One region of the Faecalibacterium sp. AF28-13AC genome, then DNA from elsewhere that is predicted to be linked to it. Evidence: predicted binding sites of a transcription regulator. Region 1 holds the regulator's gene; the other holds the start of a gene.
The links. The regulator Rex, encoded in region 1, represses fermentation and respiration genes when NADH is low (regulators of the CRP and FNR family bind a similar motif). The targets are predictions, from matches to a motif close to ATTGTTAANNNNTTAACAAT.

Region 1 (8,965 bases):
GGCGGTCTTGTCGGTGCGGATGGTGTAGTTCTGGCCGTCCGACCCGATGACGACCGTGCCCAGCAGGTCGGTGCGGTAGACGTCCACGCCTGCATCCCGCAGGATGCTCAGGGTCTCCTCATGCGGGTGGCCGTATTTGTTGTTCACGCCGCAGGAGATGACGCCCATTTCGGGCAGGACGGCATTCAAAAAGAGGTAGCTCGTCGAGGTGCTGGAACCGTGGTGGCCCACCTGCAAAACATCGGCCTTCAGGTTGGCTCCGCTGTTCACCAGGTCGCGCTCTGCATCCGATTCCATGTCGCCGGTCAGGAGGAAGCTGGTGGCACCATAATCTACCCGCAGGACGATCGAGGTGTCATTCGTCTCACTGTATTGTGCCACCGGACCCAGCATCGTCACCGTTGCACCGCCCAGCTGCCAGACGGTGCCCACGGTGGGCACCTCGACCTGCAGGCCCTGCTGCTGGGTGTACTTCACAAAATCCTGAAAGCACTTGGTGGAGGCCTCCGTCACCGGGCTGTACACATGGTTCGCCGGGAAGAAGGCCAGCGCAGCGGCCAGCCCGCCCACATGGTCTTCATGCGCGTGGGAGCAGAAGACGTATTGCAGCTCTTCCACGCCCTGCTTCTGCAAATAGCTGACCACCATGCTGCCGTCGTCCACGTTGCCGCCGTCGTACAGCATGTACTGGCCATCGCACTCCACCAGGACGCTGAGCGCCTGCCCCACGTCGAGAAAGTGCATCCGGAAGCTGTCGGCGGTCTGCACCCCACTGGATGCCGGGTTCGGGATCACATCGGCGCTGCCGCCCGGAAGGACGGATGCCCCGTCACAGGCCGCAAGGCCCAGGGCCAGCGCAGCGGCCAACGCCAGTGCGGCCAGCCGCCGCAAAGGCTTTCGCCAGAAACTTACTTTTTCCGATTTGTATTTTTCCACGTCGTATTCTCTTTCTGTTGATCGTTTTTCGGCTTATGGCCGGGGGCAGAGCGGGGCGCGAACCGTGCGCCGGGGCTGGGCTGACGTCCGCCCGCACTGCGGTTCGCCGGGGCGGCATGGCCCTGCGGACGGCCCTTGCCCTTGCCGTTGGGGCGGACGGTGTAGGTGCCGTCGTTGTGGATGGTCACCTCGGCGGCCTCGGCTCTGCGGGCCGAGCGCTGGACGGCGCGGCGGCCCTCGGCGGGCACCAGCAGCGGGATGAGGTCCTCGCGGTGGGTCATTTTGAGCGCCTTGATGACCTTTTCGGCGTTGCGCGGCTCGTAATACTGGAGCAGTGCGCGCTGCAGCGCCTTGCCCTCGGCGGTCTTCTCCACGAACACCGGCTTGAGGGTGTAGGGGTCCAGACCGGTATAGAACATGCAGGTGCTCACGGTGCCGGGTGTGGGATAGAAGTCCTGCACCTGCTCCGGGCGCATGTGGTTCTTGTAAAGGTACTCGGCCAGATAGACCGCGTCGCTCAGGGTGCTGCCCGGATGGCTGGACATCAGGTAGGGCACAAGGTACTGCTTTTTGCCCGCCTTTTTGCTCAGCTCGTAGAACTTATCCTTGAACTTGTTGAAGGTCTGGATGGGCGGCTTGCCCATGTAGGCGAGGGTATTGGGGGCGCAGTGCTCCGGGGCAACTTTCAGCTGGCCGGAGACGTGGTATTCCACCAGCTCCTTGAAGAAGGTATCGTCCGGGTCTGCCATCAGATAGTCGAACCGGATGCCGCTGCGGATGAACACCTTCTTGACGCCCGGCAGCTCCCGGACGCGGCGCAGGATCTTCAGATAGTCGCTGTGGTCCACGATCATGTGGGAGCAGGTCGTGGGGGCCAGGCAGTGCTTGCCGCCATTGCACATGCCCCGCAGCATCTGTTCGCGGCAGGACGGGAAGCGGAAGTTTGCCGTGGGGCCGCCGATGTCGTGGATGTAGCCCTTGAAATCCGGCTCATGGGTCATCCGCTCGGCCTCGGCCACGATGCTGTCGGCACTGCGGCTGGTCACGCGGCGGCCCTGATGCAGCTGGATGGCGCAGAAGTTGCAGCCGCCGAAGCAGCCGCGGTTCTGGATGATGGAGAACTGCACCTCCCGGATGGCGGGCACACCGCCCATGGCCTCGTAGATGGGGTGATATCGGCGGGTGTAGGGCAGGGCATAGACCCGATCCAGCTCCCAGCGCACCAGCGGCTTTGCCGGGATGTTCTGGACGAGGTACTTCTCGCTCTGCTTCTGGACGATGATCTGGCCGCTGACGACATCCTGATTGTCCATCTGGATGCGGCAGGCTTTGGCGTAGGCGGTCTTATCGGACGCCACCTTTTTGAAGCCCGCGCACTCCACATATTTTTCGGGCAGGTGGTCGAAGTCGGTCAGGTAGCAGGTGCCGTCCACATCGGTGATGGAGCTTACCGGTTCACCGGCCGCCAGCCGCCTGGCAATGGCAACGGTCTGGTGTTCGCCCATGCCGAAGCTGATGATGTCTGCGCCGGAGTCCTCCGCGATGCTGGGCAGGACGGTGTCCAGCCAGTAATCGTAGTGGGCGAACCGCCGCAGCGAGGCTTCCAGACCGCCCAGGATCACGGGCAGGTCAGGGTAGGCCTGCTTGGCCAGCCTGGTATACACGGTGGCGCTGCGGTCCGGCCGGGCACCGCCCTTTCCGCCGGGGGAGTATTCGTCCTCGGCGCGGGGGATCTTGGCGACGGAGTAGTGGCTGACCATGCTGTCCACATTGCCGCCGCCGATGAAGAAGCCGTACTTCGGCTTCCCGAACCGCTTGAAGTCCTCGCAGTCGGTATAGCGGGGCTGGGCCAGTACGCCCACCTTGTAGCCCTCGGCTTCCAGCAGGCGGCTGATGATGGCGGTGCCAAAGCTGGGGTGGTCCACATAGGCGTCGCCGCCCACGACCACAAAGTCCAGCTGCTCCCATCCCCGCGCCTCCATGTCCGCGCGGCTGATGGGGAGAAATTCGGTGTAGATCTGGGAAGAGTTTTCCATAATGCTCCTTTTATTTTATCGTTCGTTCCGTTTCGCCTCTGGATCGCGGGTTTCCCGCTCCGGGGAGAACGGACACGTCAGTGTCTGCGCGGATCATTCATCCGGCTGGTTCATCTGCATTTCCAGCCACTGCTGGCGGCTGATGAGGACAGCGCGGGGCTTGGCGCCCTCGTAGGGGCCAATGATGCCTTTTTGTTCCATCTCGTCCATGATGCGGGCGGCGCGGGCATAGCCCAGCTTGCACCGGCGCTGGAGCAGGCTGGTGGATGCCTGACCGGCATCAATGACCACCTCGACGGCCTGCTTGAGCATCGGGTCGCTGCCGGTCTCCTCGTCGGCATCGGCAGAGGATGCGCCTTTTTTGCCGTCCAGGATGGCGTGTTTTTCCATGGCCTCGATCATGGCCTCGTCGTACTGGACCGTCGCGCTCTGCTTGATAAAGTCCAGCACACGGCTGATCTCCTCATCCCGCACGAAGGTGCCCTGGATGCGGATGGGCTTGGGGGCACCGACCGGCATGAAGAGCATATCGCCCATGCCCAGCAGCTTTTCGGCACCGGCACCATCCAGGATGGTGCGGCTGTCCACCTGGCTGGACACCGCGAATGCGATGCGGCTGGGGATGTTGGCCTTGATCAGGCCGGTGATGACGTCCACGCTGGGGCGCTGGGTCGCGACGATGAGGTGCATACCGGCCGCACGGGCCTTCTGGGCGATGCGGCAGATGGAGTCCTCGACGTCCTTGCCCACGACCATCATCAGGTCGGCCAGCTCGTCAATGATGATGGCGATGTAGGGCATCTTTTCCAGCATGGGGTCGGTGGCGGCCAGCTTGTTGAAGGATTTGATGTCGCGGACGTTGTTCTCCGCAAACAGGTGATACCGGCGCTCCATCTCCTGCACGGCGCTGCTCAGAGCGCCCGCCGCCTTTTTCGGCTCGGTGATGACCGGCATCAGCAGGTGAGGGATGCCGTTGTACTCGGCCAGCTCGACCACCTTGGGGTCGATGAGGATGAGCTTGACGTCCTCCGGGCTGGACCGGAACAGCAGGCTCATGATGATGCTGTTGACACAGACGGATTTGCCGCTGCCGGTGCTGCCTGCAATGAGCAGGTGGGGCATCTTGCACAGGTCGGCCACCTGGGCCACGCCGGCGATGTCCTTGCCCAGTGCGATGCCGAGGGGCGAGGTCATCCGCAGGAAGGCCTGGCTCTCGAAGACACTGCGGATATAGACCGGCGTCTTTTTGTGGTTGGGCACCTCGATGCCCACGGCGGGCTTGCCGGGGATGGGGGCCTCCATGCGGACGTCAGCGACGGCCAGGTTCAGTGCGATGTCGTCTGCCAGCGAGGTGATGCGGCTGATCTTGACGCCCGCCATGGGCTGGACTTCATACCGCGTGACCGACGGGCCGCGGGAGATGTCCAGCACACGGGTGCGGACGCCAAAACTTTCCAGCGTGTCCACGAGCTTCTGCGCGTTGGCCTTCAGCTCGTCCTGTGCGTTGGGGTCACTCTCCTCCGGGGCCTTTTCAAACAGGTCGATGCCGGGGTACTGGTACTGATAGCTCTCCTCAGGCTCCGGCTCCTCGGCCGGGGCGGTGGCTGCCTGTTGCTCGCCGACGGCGGGCTTTTCCATGGCAGCGGCTACCAGCGTGTTGATGTCTTTTTCCTCCACCGGCTCGCTGGTGATGCTGATCCAGCCGTCCTCGTCCGGGGCAGAGCGCATGGCCATCACGTTGTCGGCCATGACCCGCACCGGCACGGAGGGCTCGTCGGTGGTGGGCAGGGTCGGTGTCTGGAAGGCTCCGCTGCCGTCGAACGCAGGAGCTTCGGCGGGGCCTTCGTCCACCGGCTGGGCCGGGATGCCGGGCGTTACCACCGGGGCCGGTGCTTCGGGGGCCGCCGGGGCTTCCGATTTTGCAAAGAAGTCCTCAGCCGCTGTCTCGATGGCATCGGGCACCACCGGCTTCACGATGGGCCGGGGCGCGGGCTTGTGGAGCGGGTCCTGCCCGAAGGTGCCGCCGGGCCCGACGATGAAGGGCTCGATGGGCTCACTGCCGCCCTCGACCACGGGGGTGCTGTCCGGCCCAAGGTCGATGTCAAACGAGGCGCGGGGATGGGGTGTGCCCACCTGCACCGGCGTAAAGGCCGGGGCCTCCTGCGGCTCTGCCGGGGCAGGCGCGGGGGAGGGGGCAGGTGCTTCGTAGCCGAGAGAGTCGTCCACCGGTTCGGGCACGGCTTCGCCCTCCAGCTCTTTGGTCACCTTGTGGCCCCAGCTGAAAATGCCGGACAGCCAACCCGGCGCTGCAAAGCCGCCTTCCTCGTCCTCTTCGCCGCAAAGGTCCGGCTCGTCTCCGGCTTCCAGCGCGGCCGCTTCCTCCTCGGCCTGGCGGGCGGCCTGCCGCTCGGCGCGGCGGGCTGCATTCTGCTCGTAGACGGCCACGCCCTTTTCGTGGGCGCTGCCGCCCAGTTCACATATCCACTGCCACAGTTCGGCGGGGGTGATATCAAAAATGTACAGGCTGGCACAGAGCGCCAGCACCACCATCACGAGATTTGCCGCCGGACGCCCGCAGAGCAGCAGCAGATTGCCGCCCAGCAGGGCACCGATGGCACCGCCGCCCAGCCAGGCATGGACGCCGTTCTGATAGCACTCCGCTACCATGCGGGCCGCCGGGATGTCGGCTGGGATCTCGGAAAAGACGATGACGGTACCGCTGGCAAACACCAGCCCCAGCATCAGCTTGAACATCTGGCCGATGAGGTCTTCGCCCCGTGTGTAGAGGATGGCCAGATAGCAGATCGCTGCGCCCAGCACGAAGCTGCCGCAGCCGAACAGGCCGAACAATACCTCGTGCAGGGCCTTCCAGACCGAGCTGCCCTCCACAAAGGCCAGCACGATGAGCAGCAGGCCCGCAAACAGGGTGCCCAGCCCTGCGGGCATCCGCTCCTGTGCCCGGCTCTTTCTCCGCGCAGGTGCGCGTCTTGCGGTCGTTTTTCGTTTTTTCTTTGCCATCTTTCGTTGCAACCCTGTCTCTTTCTCCCATAGTATTCGATTCTTTCATTTTATCACGACCTATGGAAAATAGCAACGAAAACCCGCTCAGCGTTCGATCTCCCGATACAGCCACGCCAGCGCATCCGAGATGCCGCCCAGCTCGTCGATGAGCTTTTCGCGCACGGCCCGGCGGCCGTCCAGCATGGTGCCCACATCCATGACCAGCTCGCCGGTGCGGAGCATCAGCTCGGTGTAGCGCTTTTCCGAGATGCCGCTGTGCGCCGCCACGAAGCCGGTGATCCGCTCCTGCATCTGTTCGAACCACCGCATCGTCTGGGGCACACCCAGGATCATCCCGGAGTGCCGCACCGGGTGGACGGTCATGGTGGCTGTGGGCACGATGAAGCTCCGCCGGGCGCTGACGGCCAGCGGGATGCCGATGGAGTGTCCGCCGCCCAGCACCACGGCGGCGCTGGGCTTGGAGATGCTGGCGATCAGCTCCGCCAGCGCCAGCCCGGCCTCTACATCGCCGCCCACGGTGTTCAGGATGACCAGCAGGCCCTCCACCGCCGGGTCCTCCTGCACGGCCACTAGCTGCGGGATGACATGCTCGTACTTGGTGGTCTTCTGCCCCTGGGGCGCTTCCACATGGCCCTCGATCTGCCCCACCACGGTCAGGCAGTGGATGGCGTGGGGGCCTTTGGTGCGGTAGACGCTGCCCAGATCCTCGATCTGTTCTTTTTCCAGCCGCTGCTCTTCCACCGGGGTGTTTTTTTCGTTCTGCTCTGCCATAAGCCCCTCCTGCTCTGTTTTTTTCAGGGTTCCCAGCGGGTCAAATGATTATGCGGCGGCTAAGATTTCTTAACTTTTGAAAAAATTGCTCCATTTTATTTGACATTCTCCACATCCGCTGTATACTTTAGATAATGAATAAGATTGACAAAGATGTATCATTATTGTGCAAAACTCTTTGAATCTGCCGGAGCGCCACGGTGGGCGCAGAGGACCGGCATCGAATGGATGAAAGGAGAACCACCTATGAACACCCCTGGTAAAGCATCTCTGCCGGTGATCAAACGCCTGCCCAAGTACTACCGCTTTCTGCGGACCTTGAAGAACGACGGCATCACCAGCATCTCTTCCCGCGAACTGGCCGCCCAGATGGGCACCACGGCCTCTCAGGTCCGGCAGGACTTCAACTGCATCGGCGATGTGAACGGCCGTCAGGGCATCGGCTACTCGGTCGAAAACCTGCTCTCCATCCTGGAGAATCTGCTGTTCGGCAACGGCGACCGCCTGCCCACCATCCTCATCGGCTGCGGCCGTCTGGGCAAGGCCGTCAGCCGGTTCATCACCACCGATACCAACGGCTATAAGCTCATTGCCGCCTTCGACAACTCGCCGGACGAAGTGGGCAGGGAGATCAACGGCATCCAGATCCTCCACATCGACCAGCTGGAGAGCTTCTGCGCCGAGCACAAGCCCGAAGTGGCGGTTCTCTGTGTGCCCCGCAGCGGTGCCGAAGAGCTGAGCGGCCGTCTGGTCAGCCTGGGCATCAAAGGCTTCTGGAACTTCTCCCACTACGACCTGTCCGTCCCGTATCCGGAAGTCGTGGTCGAGAACGTCCACCTGGGCGACAGCCTGATGAGCCTGGGCTACCGCCTGCGCAATCAGGACTGATGTTCCGGTTTCATCGTTGTTACTATATAGTATAATATGATAAAGCAACCCTCCCATCACAGCGAAGCCCGCTCGCTTCCCATCGTTTGGGCTTTGCTCATTCCGTAGAAAGTTGACCGGCTTGCCAATGGCTCTCCCTTTGGGAGAGCTGGCATCGCGCAGCGATGGCTGAGAGGGTTGCTTTTTATGAGGTGACCTTCATGGCAAAGCTATATTTCCGTTACGGCGCAATGAACAGCGGCAAGAGCACGGCCCTGATGCAGGTGGCGCACAACTACGAGGAGCAGGGGATGCAGGTGCTCATCCTGAAGCCGCAGGTGGACACCAAGGGCGGCGGCGAACTGGTCAGCCGCCTGGGGGTGCGGCGCAAGGCCGACCTGCTCATCCCGCCGGAGGCGGACGTCTTTGAGGCCGTCCGCGCCGCCAGCCAGACCCAGAAGCTGGCCTGCGTCCTCTGCGACGAGAGCCAGTTCTTCACCCCGGCACAGGCCGAGCAGCTGTTCATGGTCACGGTAGACCTGAATATCCCGGTCATCTGCTACGGTCTGCGGTCGGACTTTTCGCTCAAGGGGTTCCCCGGCTCCACCCGCCTGCTGGAGCTGGCTCACACCATCGAGGAGATGAAGACCATCTGCACCTGCGGCCGCAAGGCCACCTGCAACTGCCGCAAAGTCAACGGTGTGTTCGTCTTTGAGGGCGAACAGGTCGCCATCGACCTGGAAAACGACGTGCAGTACGTCAGCATGTGCCCCCAATGCTACTTCCGCGAGCGCCGCGCCTTCTACGCCCGCCGGGCCGCGAAATAAAAAAGCGGAGCGTTTCCCGGAAGAAGCATTGCACTGCGTTCATTTTGCAGCCGTGTTCCCCCAAAAACCAGAAAAAATTTTTTCAGCGCTGCCCGGCGGGGCAGCGCTTTTTTCTGTCCGGAACAGACCGTTTCCGACAGGGTGATATATCAGTTGTATCCAACTTCGCGCGTTTATTGCACTATTGATATATCAGTTGACAAACCTGTGGAATCGTCAACGATTTCACTTATTGCATACAACAAAACCACGCAAATTTCCCGATTGGTTACAAAAATATTGCAATTTCAGGAGGTTTCTCTGACTCCTTGCTCCAATTTCTATGCAATCTGTTGAAGTATACATGTTGCACAGTTTTTTCGCTCAAGTTTATTCATTTCGGCAAGGACGTCAAAACCGCACCAAACACGAGCGCAATATTTGTTCGTTTTTTGCGCGCTTCTCTTCAATTTACATCTTTCTTTTTGCGGGATATTTTGTTATCATAATTGTATACAACGAGCCTTT
Region 2 (8,965 bases), on a different contig from region 1:
GATGCCGTCGTTGATGGCCTTCTTGCAGTTGCGCACTGCAATGGGGGCGTTCTTTGCGATCTTGTTGGCCAGCTTCAGGACGTTCTCCATCAGCTCAGCCTGGGGATACACGGCGTTGACCAGGCCAATGCGGTAAGCCTCATCGGCCTTGATGTTCAGGGCCGAATAGACCAGCTGCTTTGCCATGCCCATGCCGACGAGACGTGCCAGACGCTGGGTGCCGCCGAAGCCCGGCGTGATGCCCAGACCGACTTCCGGCTGGCCGAAGACGGCGTTGTCCGAGCAGATGCGGATGTCGCAGCTCATGGCCAGCTCATTGCCGCCGCCCAGTGCGAAGCCGTTGACGGCTGCGATCACAGGGATGGGGAAATGCTCGATCATCAGGAAGACATCATTGCCCAGCTTGCCGAAGGCCTCGCCCTCTGCCTTGGTCATGGTGCTCATGGAACCGATGTCTGCACCGGCCACGAAGCTCTTGTCGCCTTCGCCGGTCAGAACGATGCAGCGGATGGCGTCCTGATCGACAGCCTCAAACGCTGCCTTCAGGTCTGCCAGAACTTCAGGGTTCAGTGCGTTCAGTGCCTTGGGGCGGTCGATGGTGATGATCTCGACAGCACCCTGCACTTCGGTTTTAACAAATGCCATTGTGAAGACCTCCATTCAAAGTCTTATTCTTCGTTTCAGAACAGCCCCGCGCAGGAGAAGTCCGCCTGCGCGGGCGATCCTGATATCTGGAGTGCCTCCAGCGTTTAGTCCATTTCGACGATGGTAGCGCAGCCCATGCCGCCGCCGATGCACAGGGTAGCCAGACCCTTGTGGGCACCACGGTGCTTCATTGCATACAGCAGGGTGACCAGGATACGAGCGCCGGAAGCGCCGACCGGGTGGCCCAGAGCGATTGCGCCGCCGTTGACGTTGACCTTGTTCATATCAAAGTTCAGAGCCTGGCTGACGGCCACAGACTGTGCTGCGAAGGCCTCGTTTGCCTCGATCAGGTCCATATCGGCAACGGACAGGCCGGTCTTTGCCATGACCTTCTTGGTTGCAGCGATGGGGCCCAGACCCATGACTTCGGGCTCAACACCAGCCAGAGCGCCAGCGACCCAGGTTGCCAGCGGGGTGACGCCCAGCTCCTTGGCCTTCTCCTCGCTCATCACGACCAGAGCAGCAGCGCCGTCGTTGATGGCGGAAGAGTTGCCGGCGGTCACGATGCCGTCCTTGGTGAAGGCGGGCTTCAGGGTGCCCAGCTTCTCGACCGGGGTCAGACGGGGGCCTTCATCGGTATCGAACACGGTGTCGCCCTTCTTGCCCTTGATGACAACGGGAACGATCTCGTCCTTGAAGGCACCGTCCTTGATGGCCTTGTCTGCCTTGACCTGGCTGTTGTAAGAGAACTCATCCAGCTGCTCGCGGGTGATGGGGTTGTAGCCGTACTTCTTCTGATAGGTCTCGTTGGTGCAGACGTTCTCAGCAGTCATGCCCATGTGCTTGTTGAAGCCGGTGGCATCCCACAGAGCATCGTTGACCATGGTATCGACCAGCTCGCTCTTGCCCATGGGAGCGCCCATGCGGTAGCCGTAGCGGCCCTTCATCATAGCGAAGGGAGCCATGTCCATGTTCTCCATGCCGCCTGCAACGACGATGTCGGCATCGCCAGCCTCGATCATCTGCGCAGCCATATTGACGCAGTTCAGACCGGAGCCGCAGACCACGTTGACGGTGACAGCGGGGGTCTCGATGGGCAGGCCTGCCTTCAGGGAAGCCTGACGCGCGACGTTCTGGCCCAGACCAGCCTGAATGACGCAGCCCATGTAAACATGATCGACCTGCTCCGGTGCGACGTGTGCGCGCTCCAGTGCCTCCTTGATGACGATGGAGCCCAGCTCAGCAGCGGGGACGTTGGCAAGAGTGCCGCCGAACTTGCCGATGGCGGTACGGCATGCAGATGCGATAACAACTTTCTTCATGTTAATAGCCTCCTGATTTGTGTGTATATTGGTGGGTTTTAGGAACCAATTTTATAGAAACGCCTGCGGCGTTTGCACATGAGAAACGGATTCAGGGCTGCTCCCCTTTCGCCCGGAGCGCGGCCATCTTCTGTTCGACGGCGGCTTCCACATTGGGCGTGACGAACTTGGAGATATTGCTGCCGTAGCGGGCAGCCTCTTTCACGATCGTCGAGGAAAGGTAGCTCCATTTGATGCTGGTCGCCAGGAACATCGTCTCGATGCCGGGCATCAGTGCATGGTTCGTCTGCGCCAGCTGGATCTCGTTTTCGAAATCCGTGACCGCCCGCAGACCCCGCACCATGACCGAAGCGTGGCGCTTTTTGGCGAACTCCACGGTCAGGCCGTCAAAGCTCTCCACCGTGACGTTCGGGATGCCCTTGCAGCACTCCTGCAGCAGGGCCACCCGCTCTTCTACGGTGAACAGAGGGTGCTTGGCGCTGTTGATGAGCACGGCGACGATCAGGTGATCGTTGATCTTTGCGGCACGCTTGATGATGTCCAGGTGCCCTTTGGTGACCGGATCGAACGATCCGGGATAAACTGCTGTTGCCATCGTGTCCTCCTTGGTGCGCGCTGGTATGAAAAGCGCGCTCGGTCCTGCCATGATAGCACTTTCCAGTTCGGGTTGCAAGACGTTGTTTGCGGCGCCGCGTCTCATCGCTATTTTTTTAACGATTCATGACGCACTGCTCCACACCGCCCTGCTACGCTATAAGTAAACCACATCGTCAAAATTTTATCAAGTCCTTTTTCGAAAAATTTTGTTTTTATCAGACCAAAGAATTCGGTTGAATCGCTAAGAATTTTAGTCACATTGCCATCCAGCCACTTTTTTGCCCCGATTTGCTCCGAAAGTATTGATTCCTTCCTTTGTTAATGTTATAACTAAGTTATCGGGTTGTAAGAATTTACAATTCCTTTATGTTATTATAGGAGAGGATGGTTTATAATGGATTATACGGAACTGTATGCGCAGAAAAAGATGACTTCCGATCAGGCCGCTGCTTTGGTCAAGAGCGGCGATTGGGTGGACTACGGCTGGGCTGTGAACACCCCGGTGGCAGTCGATGCTGCCATCGCAAAGCGTCTGCCGGAGCTGGAGAACGTCAATTTCCGCGGCGGCATCCTGATGTGGGTGCCGGAGATCTTCCAGATCGACGACCCGGCTGCCCACATGACCTGGAACAGCTGGCACATGGGCGGCATTGAGCGCAAGGCCATTGCGCAGGGCTTCTCCTTCTACTCCCCCATCCGCTATTCGGAGCTGCCCCGTTACTACCGCGACAGCAAGGACCCCGTGGATGTGGCAGTGTTCCAGGTCACGCCCATGGACGAGCATGGCTACTTCAACTTCGGCCCCTGTGCTTCTCATCTGGGCGCCGTCTGCGAAAAGGCCAAAAAGATCATCGTCGAGGTCAACACCAACATGCCCCGCTGCCTGGGCGGCACCGAGAACTGGGTGCACATCTCTCAGGTGGCCGGTGTCGTGGAGGGCACCAACCCGCCGATGGGTCAGATGGCTGCACCCGGTGCGGCCACTGAGGTGGACCTCGCCGTGGCGAACCTCATCGTCCCGCAGATCCCGAACGGTGCCTGCCTGCAGCTGGGCATCGGCGGAATGCCCAACGCCATCGGCAACCTAATCGCGCAGAGCGACCTGAAGGATCTGGGCGTCCATACTGAAATGTACGTCGATGCCTTTGTGGACATCGCCAAAGCCGGCAAGATCACCGGCCGCCACAAGAATCTGGACAAGGGCCGTCAGGTCTACGCCTTCGGTGCCGGCACCCAGAAGATGTACGATTACCTCGACAACAACCCGGAGTGCATGGCAGCCCCCGTGGAGTACACCAACGACATCCGCAGCATCTCGGCCATCGACAACTTCATCTCTATCAACAATGCTGTCGATATCGACCTGTTCGGTCAGGTCAACGCCGAGAGTGCCGGTATCAAGCACATCTCCGGTGCAGGCGGTCAGCTGGACTTCGTTCTGGGCGCATACCTTTCCAACGGCGGCAAGAGCTTCATCTGCCTGTCCTCTACCTTTATGAATAAGAAGACCGGCAAGGTCGAGAGCCGCATCCGCCCCACGCTGGAGACCGGCAGCATCATCACCGATACCCGTGCCAATATCCACTATCTGTGCACCGAGTACGGCTGTGTGAACCTGAAGGGCCTGACCAGCTGGGAAAAGGCTGAAGCATTGATCAGCGTTGCACACCCCGATTTCCGGGATGAACTGATCGCCGAAGCTGAAAAACTGCACATCTGGCGCAGGAGCAACAAGCGCTAAACAATGCTGCGGGCGTTCCTGCTGCCCGCGGCAGGAATGGAGTCTACGGAAACATGATGGACAAAAAGCCACACATCAAACCCTACCTGTATGGGATGCTCGCGGGATTCGGTGCCATATCACTGAGCATCCTCTTCTTCTTCCTGATCTACCGCTTTCAGGGCTTCGGGGATGCGATCTCGAAGCTGACGGGCATCCTGATGCCGTTCATCTACGGCGCGGTCATCGCCTATCTGCTCAAGCCGGTGTGCAACTGCGTGGAGAATTTTCTCCGCCGCCTTCTGCCCGAAAAGATGGGAACTGCGGCCAACATGCTGGCGGTCACCATTTCGCTGCTGTTCGGCATCCTGGTGGTGTATGCGCTGATCATGATGATCGTGCCGCAGCTCATCACCAGCGTGACGACGCTGTACTACACGGCGCGGAACAACCTGAACGACTTCGTGGACTGGGCTTCCCATCAGGAGATCATCGCCAGCAACCAGAAGCTGCTGGATTTCATCGAGACATCCTATGACAACCTGCAGGACACGCTGGACAACATCGTCCGGACGAAGCTGGTCCCCTCCATGCAGAGCCTCCTGAGCGGTGCAGCGCTGGGCGTGATGAGCTTCGTGACCTTCCTGAAGAACATCATCATCGGCCTCATCGTTTCGGTGTATCTGCTGGCCAGCCGGAAGAAATTCGGGCAGCAGGGCAAGCTCATCCTTTATAGTCTGGTCAAGCCCCGTTGGGCCAACCTCATCATGGAGGAGATCCGTTACGCTGACCGGATGTTCGGCGGCTTCATCAACGGCAAGATCCTGGATTCCGCCATCATCGGTGTGCTGTGCTACATCGCCTGCCTCATCTTCAAGTTCCCCAGTGCGCTGCTGGTCTCGGTCATCATCGGTGTGACCAACGTTATCCCCTTCTTCGGGCCTTTCATCGGTGCCATCCCGGCCACCTTGCTCATCCTCATCCAGAACCCCATCAAGGCGCTCTGGTTCGTCCTGTTCGTTCTGGTCCTGCAGCAGGTGGACGGCAACATCATCGGGCCGAAGATCCTGGGCAACACCACCGGCCTTTCCAGCTTCTGGGTGCTGTTCGCCATCCTGCTGTTCGGCGGCCTGTGGGGTTTTGTTGGCATGATCATCGGTGTGCCGCTCTTCGCAGTCATCTACGATGTGCTCAAGAAGTTCGTCTTCCACGGCCTGCGCCGCAACGAGGAGATGGAACTGGTCACGACCTACCACGACAACTTCGGCGATCCCGACGACGAATAAGTTCCGTCCTCTATATCGAATGTCCCGGCCCTGTCTCCTGCGGGAGATGGGGCCATTTTATCGCGCAAAAAACCTCCCGCTTCCCGGCGCTGTCGCAGCGCTCCGGAAAGCGGGAGGTTTTGGTTCAGGACGGCTGCACCCGATGCAGACCCAGCGCTTCTGTGTGCTTACTGCTGGCCGGGCTTCCAGTCCTTATAATTCTCGTAGCGGCTCTCGCGGATCTTGGTGTGGGACCAGATCTCGTCGGCCATAGGCTGCCAGTTGTCAGCGTAGGCCTTGCACTTGTCGCACAGGTGATCCACCGTCTCCGGGCTCTGGAGGTCGGTGCTGTGGGCGCCGGTCTCGTGGACCATCTTCCGCAGCAGTTCGGGGTTCTCCAGCATGGGGCAGGGACGCAGGTGGTTCTTGTTGAAGGGCTGGCCGTTGTGGTATGCCATGAACAGCGGGCTCTGAAGAATCTCCAGAATGCTGCTGTCGTGGATGTTGGCATTGGAATAGTGGATGAAGACGCAGGGTTCCGCATCACCGGCCGAGTTGATGTGGAAGTAGTTGCGGCCGCCTGCAATGCAGCCGCCGACGAACTCGCCGTCGTTCTGGAAGTCCATCGGGTAGAACGGGATGTCACACGCCTCGCTGCGCAGATAGCGGATGCGGTCGATCATGTACTTGCGCTGCTCCGGGGTGGGCATCAGTTCGGGGGCTGCCTCGTTGCCGACGGGCATGTAGTGGAAATAGAAGCCGAAGTGCGCACCCTTGTCGCACAGGAAGCGCATGAAGTCATCGCTGGTGACGGCCTCGATGTTGGCGCTGGTGTAGCAGATGGAGGTACCGAACAGGATGCCGTACTGCTTGAGCAGGTCCATGGCGTGCATGACGGCGGCGTAATGGCCGCTGCCGCGGCGGGCATCGTTGGTCTCCGGGGTGCCCTCGATGGACAGCATGAAGGCGATGTTGCCCAGACGGACGACCTCCTTGCAGAAGGCGTCGTCGATCAAGGTGGAGTTGGTGTAGATGGCGAACTGCACATCGTTGTGCTTTTCGGCCAGCTTCAGGATGTCGGCCTTGCGGACCAGCGGCTCGCCGCCGGTGAGCATGTAGAGGTACACGCCCAGCTCCTTGCCCTGAGAGACGATCTTGTCCATATCATCAATGCTCAGGTTGTTCTTGTGGCCGTACTCGCCGGCCCAGCAGCCCACGCAGTGCATGTTGCAGGCGGAGGTGGGGTCGAACAGGATCAGCCAGGGGATGTTGCACTGGTACTTGACGCGGTTCTCGCGGATGGTCTTGGTGCCGCGGAAGAAGGCCTCGTAACCCAGGTTCAGGGCCGTGGTGCGGGCCACATTGGGGTCCAGCTGGTCCAGCATACAGTTGATGAGCCTGGACCACTTGCTGTCCGGGTTCGAGAGAGTCTGGCGGGCATGATGATACGTTTCCTCGCTGAAGGAATCGCCATAGAAGGTCTTGGCGACATCCACCAGCTGGGTCATGGCCTTTTCGCGGTCCTTGTTGACGTGGGACAGCACGATATCCGCCGTCTTGCCCAGTGCGGCGCGCTGCATCTTATGAGTCAGAGAATCAAATGTGGTATTCATTCCAATTTCCTCCCATGCGTTGTCTGATGTGGGGAGCCTCCTCCCCCGCCGGGATCAGGACCCGGCGTTCAGATGATCTTATATTCTTGCAGCAGGCGGCCGAGGTCGGTCTCCTGCACCCTGTCGATGACTTTGCCGAGCGCGAACCGCTCGATCCATCGCATCTTGAGGTCGCTCAGCGGGCGTCCATCCCGCAGCTGCACGGCTGCGTTCAGCAGATCGCGGACGTCGTAGGTGCTGCCCCAGACCTCCGGTACGCCCCGGTCGATGTCCAGCAGGGTATACACCGCCTCCATGCCGGTGCGCATGGAGTATTCGGTGGTGAAGATGGTGTCACGCGGGGTCTCTGCGAACTGCCCCAGAAACGCGAAGTTCACCGCGCCCTCCGGCACCACAGCGGGCCGGTCGCCTGCTGCGCGGGGCATGAAGAAGGCCGTGATGTACGGCATCATGACGGGCACCGTGTTGGCGCTGTGCTCGGCCAGATCTTCGATCTCCGGTTCCGGCACACCGAGGTGATACAGCCACTCCATGCAGATCTCCTTGCCGGTGCAGTCCCGCATGGGCTTCTTCACGTAGTTGCCGGGCGTGTCGCTGAACAGGCCGTAGAGCCAGCCCACGAGCTGGCCTTTGGGCTGATTCCGGAACTGCGGCTGGCGGTTGAAGGTCCAGCTCAGCAGCCAGTTGGAGTCCCGGACGGTCACGATGCCGCCGGTGACGACCCCGCCGCTGAAGGGGTCCCGCTTGCAGATGTTCTGGATGTAGGGCACGATCCGCTCGTCCAGCGTGGTCACGGTGGCGCTCATCCAGTTGGTCTGCTCCGGGTCGGAGCAGAATTTCTCCGGGTGGCCGAAGGCGGGGTCCTGCGCGGCGATCTTCTTCCACAGATCCCAGCCATTGCCGGGGTGGAGCACCGTGTCCAGCGCAGCGGGCTGGTCCTGCGCACCGATGGAGCTGTTCTCGACACAGCCGCCGTTGGTGATGAAGACCAGATCGTTTTCGGTCAGGTCCACCCGCTCCTCGTGGTCGTCCACCAGAAGGCAGATGGTGCGGGCCTGCTTTTTGCCGTCCGCACAGTCGAACTCGATGTTCGTCACCTTCGTGTTGTAGTGGAACCGGACCCCGTAGCCCTCCAGATAGCGGATCATGGGCAGGATCATCGACTCATACTGATTGTACTTCGTGAACCGGAGCGCCCGGAGATCCGGCAGTCCGCCCACATGGTGGACGTAGCGCTTGAGGTAGAGCTTCATCTCCAATGCGCTGTGCCAGTTCTCAAAGGCGAACATTGTCCGCCAATAGAGCCAGAAATTCGAGCCGAGGACTTCTGCGTCGAACACGTCGGTGATCCGCTTGTCGTACAGCTGCTCGTCCGGGGTGAAGAAGAGCTTCAGGATCTCCATGCAGCCCCTGTCCGACAGGCCGAACCGGCCGTCGGTGTGGGCATCCCGGCCCTGTTGTTCGGTCGCACGGCAGAGTGAGACGTTCGGGTCTTTTTTGTTCAGCCAGTAGTACTCATCCAGCACACTGACGCCCTCGGTCTCGATCGACGGAATGGAGCGGAACAGGTCCCACATGACCTCGAAATGATCGTCCATCTCGCGCCCGCCCCGCATCACGTAGCCGATGCCGGGGTATTGATAACCATCGCATGCGCCGCCGGGGATGGCCCCTTTTTCAAAGAGGTGGACATGTTCGCCCTTCATCTGACCATCCCGCACCAGATAGCAGGCCGCTGTGAGGGCAGCCAGCCCGGTGCCGACGAGGTAGGCCGACTTGCGGTCTACGTCCTTTGGTTTCCGC

Region 2: the regulator Rex is predicted to act here: its motif matches at 2,734-2,753, upstream of coaD (pantetheine-phosphate adenylyltransferase).

What each region holds. Positions count from the first base shown of each region.
Region 1 covers NZ_QUFG01000006.1:32,267-41,231, reverse strand. The annotation lists gene DWY95_RS09740 (MBL fold metallo-hydrolase) at 1-936, opposite strand, end outside; gene DWY95_RS09735 (YgiQ family radical SAM protein) at 909-2,972, opposite strand; gene DWY95_RS09730 (DNA translocase FtsK) at 3,066-5,990, opposite strand; gene DWY95_RS09725 (ATP-dependent Clp protease proteolytic subunit) at 6,078-6,764, opposite strand; gene DWY95_RS09720 (redox-sensing transcriptional repressor Rex) at 7,011-7,652, shown strand; gene DWY95_RS09715 (thymidine kinase) at 7,853-8,458, shown strand.
Region 2 covers NZ_QUFG01000005.1:26,418-35,382, forward strand. The annotation lists gene DWY95_RS07990 (enoyl-CoA hydratase-related protein) at 1-645, opposite strand, end outside; gene DWY95_RS07995 (acetyl-CoA C-acetyltransferase) at 750-1,967, opposite strand; gene coaD (pantetheine-phosphate adenylyltransferase) at 2,059-2,562, opposite strand; gene DWY95_RS08005 (butyryl-CoA:acetate CoA-transferase) at 2,959-4,305, shown strand; gene DWY95_RS08010 (AI-2E family transporter) at 4,359-5,570, shown strand; gene DWY95_RS08015 (radical SAM protein) at 5,738-7,162, opposite strand; gene DWY95_RS08020 (oleate hydratase) at 7,231-8,965, opposite strand, start outside.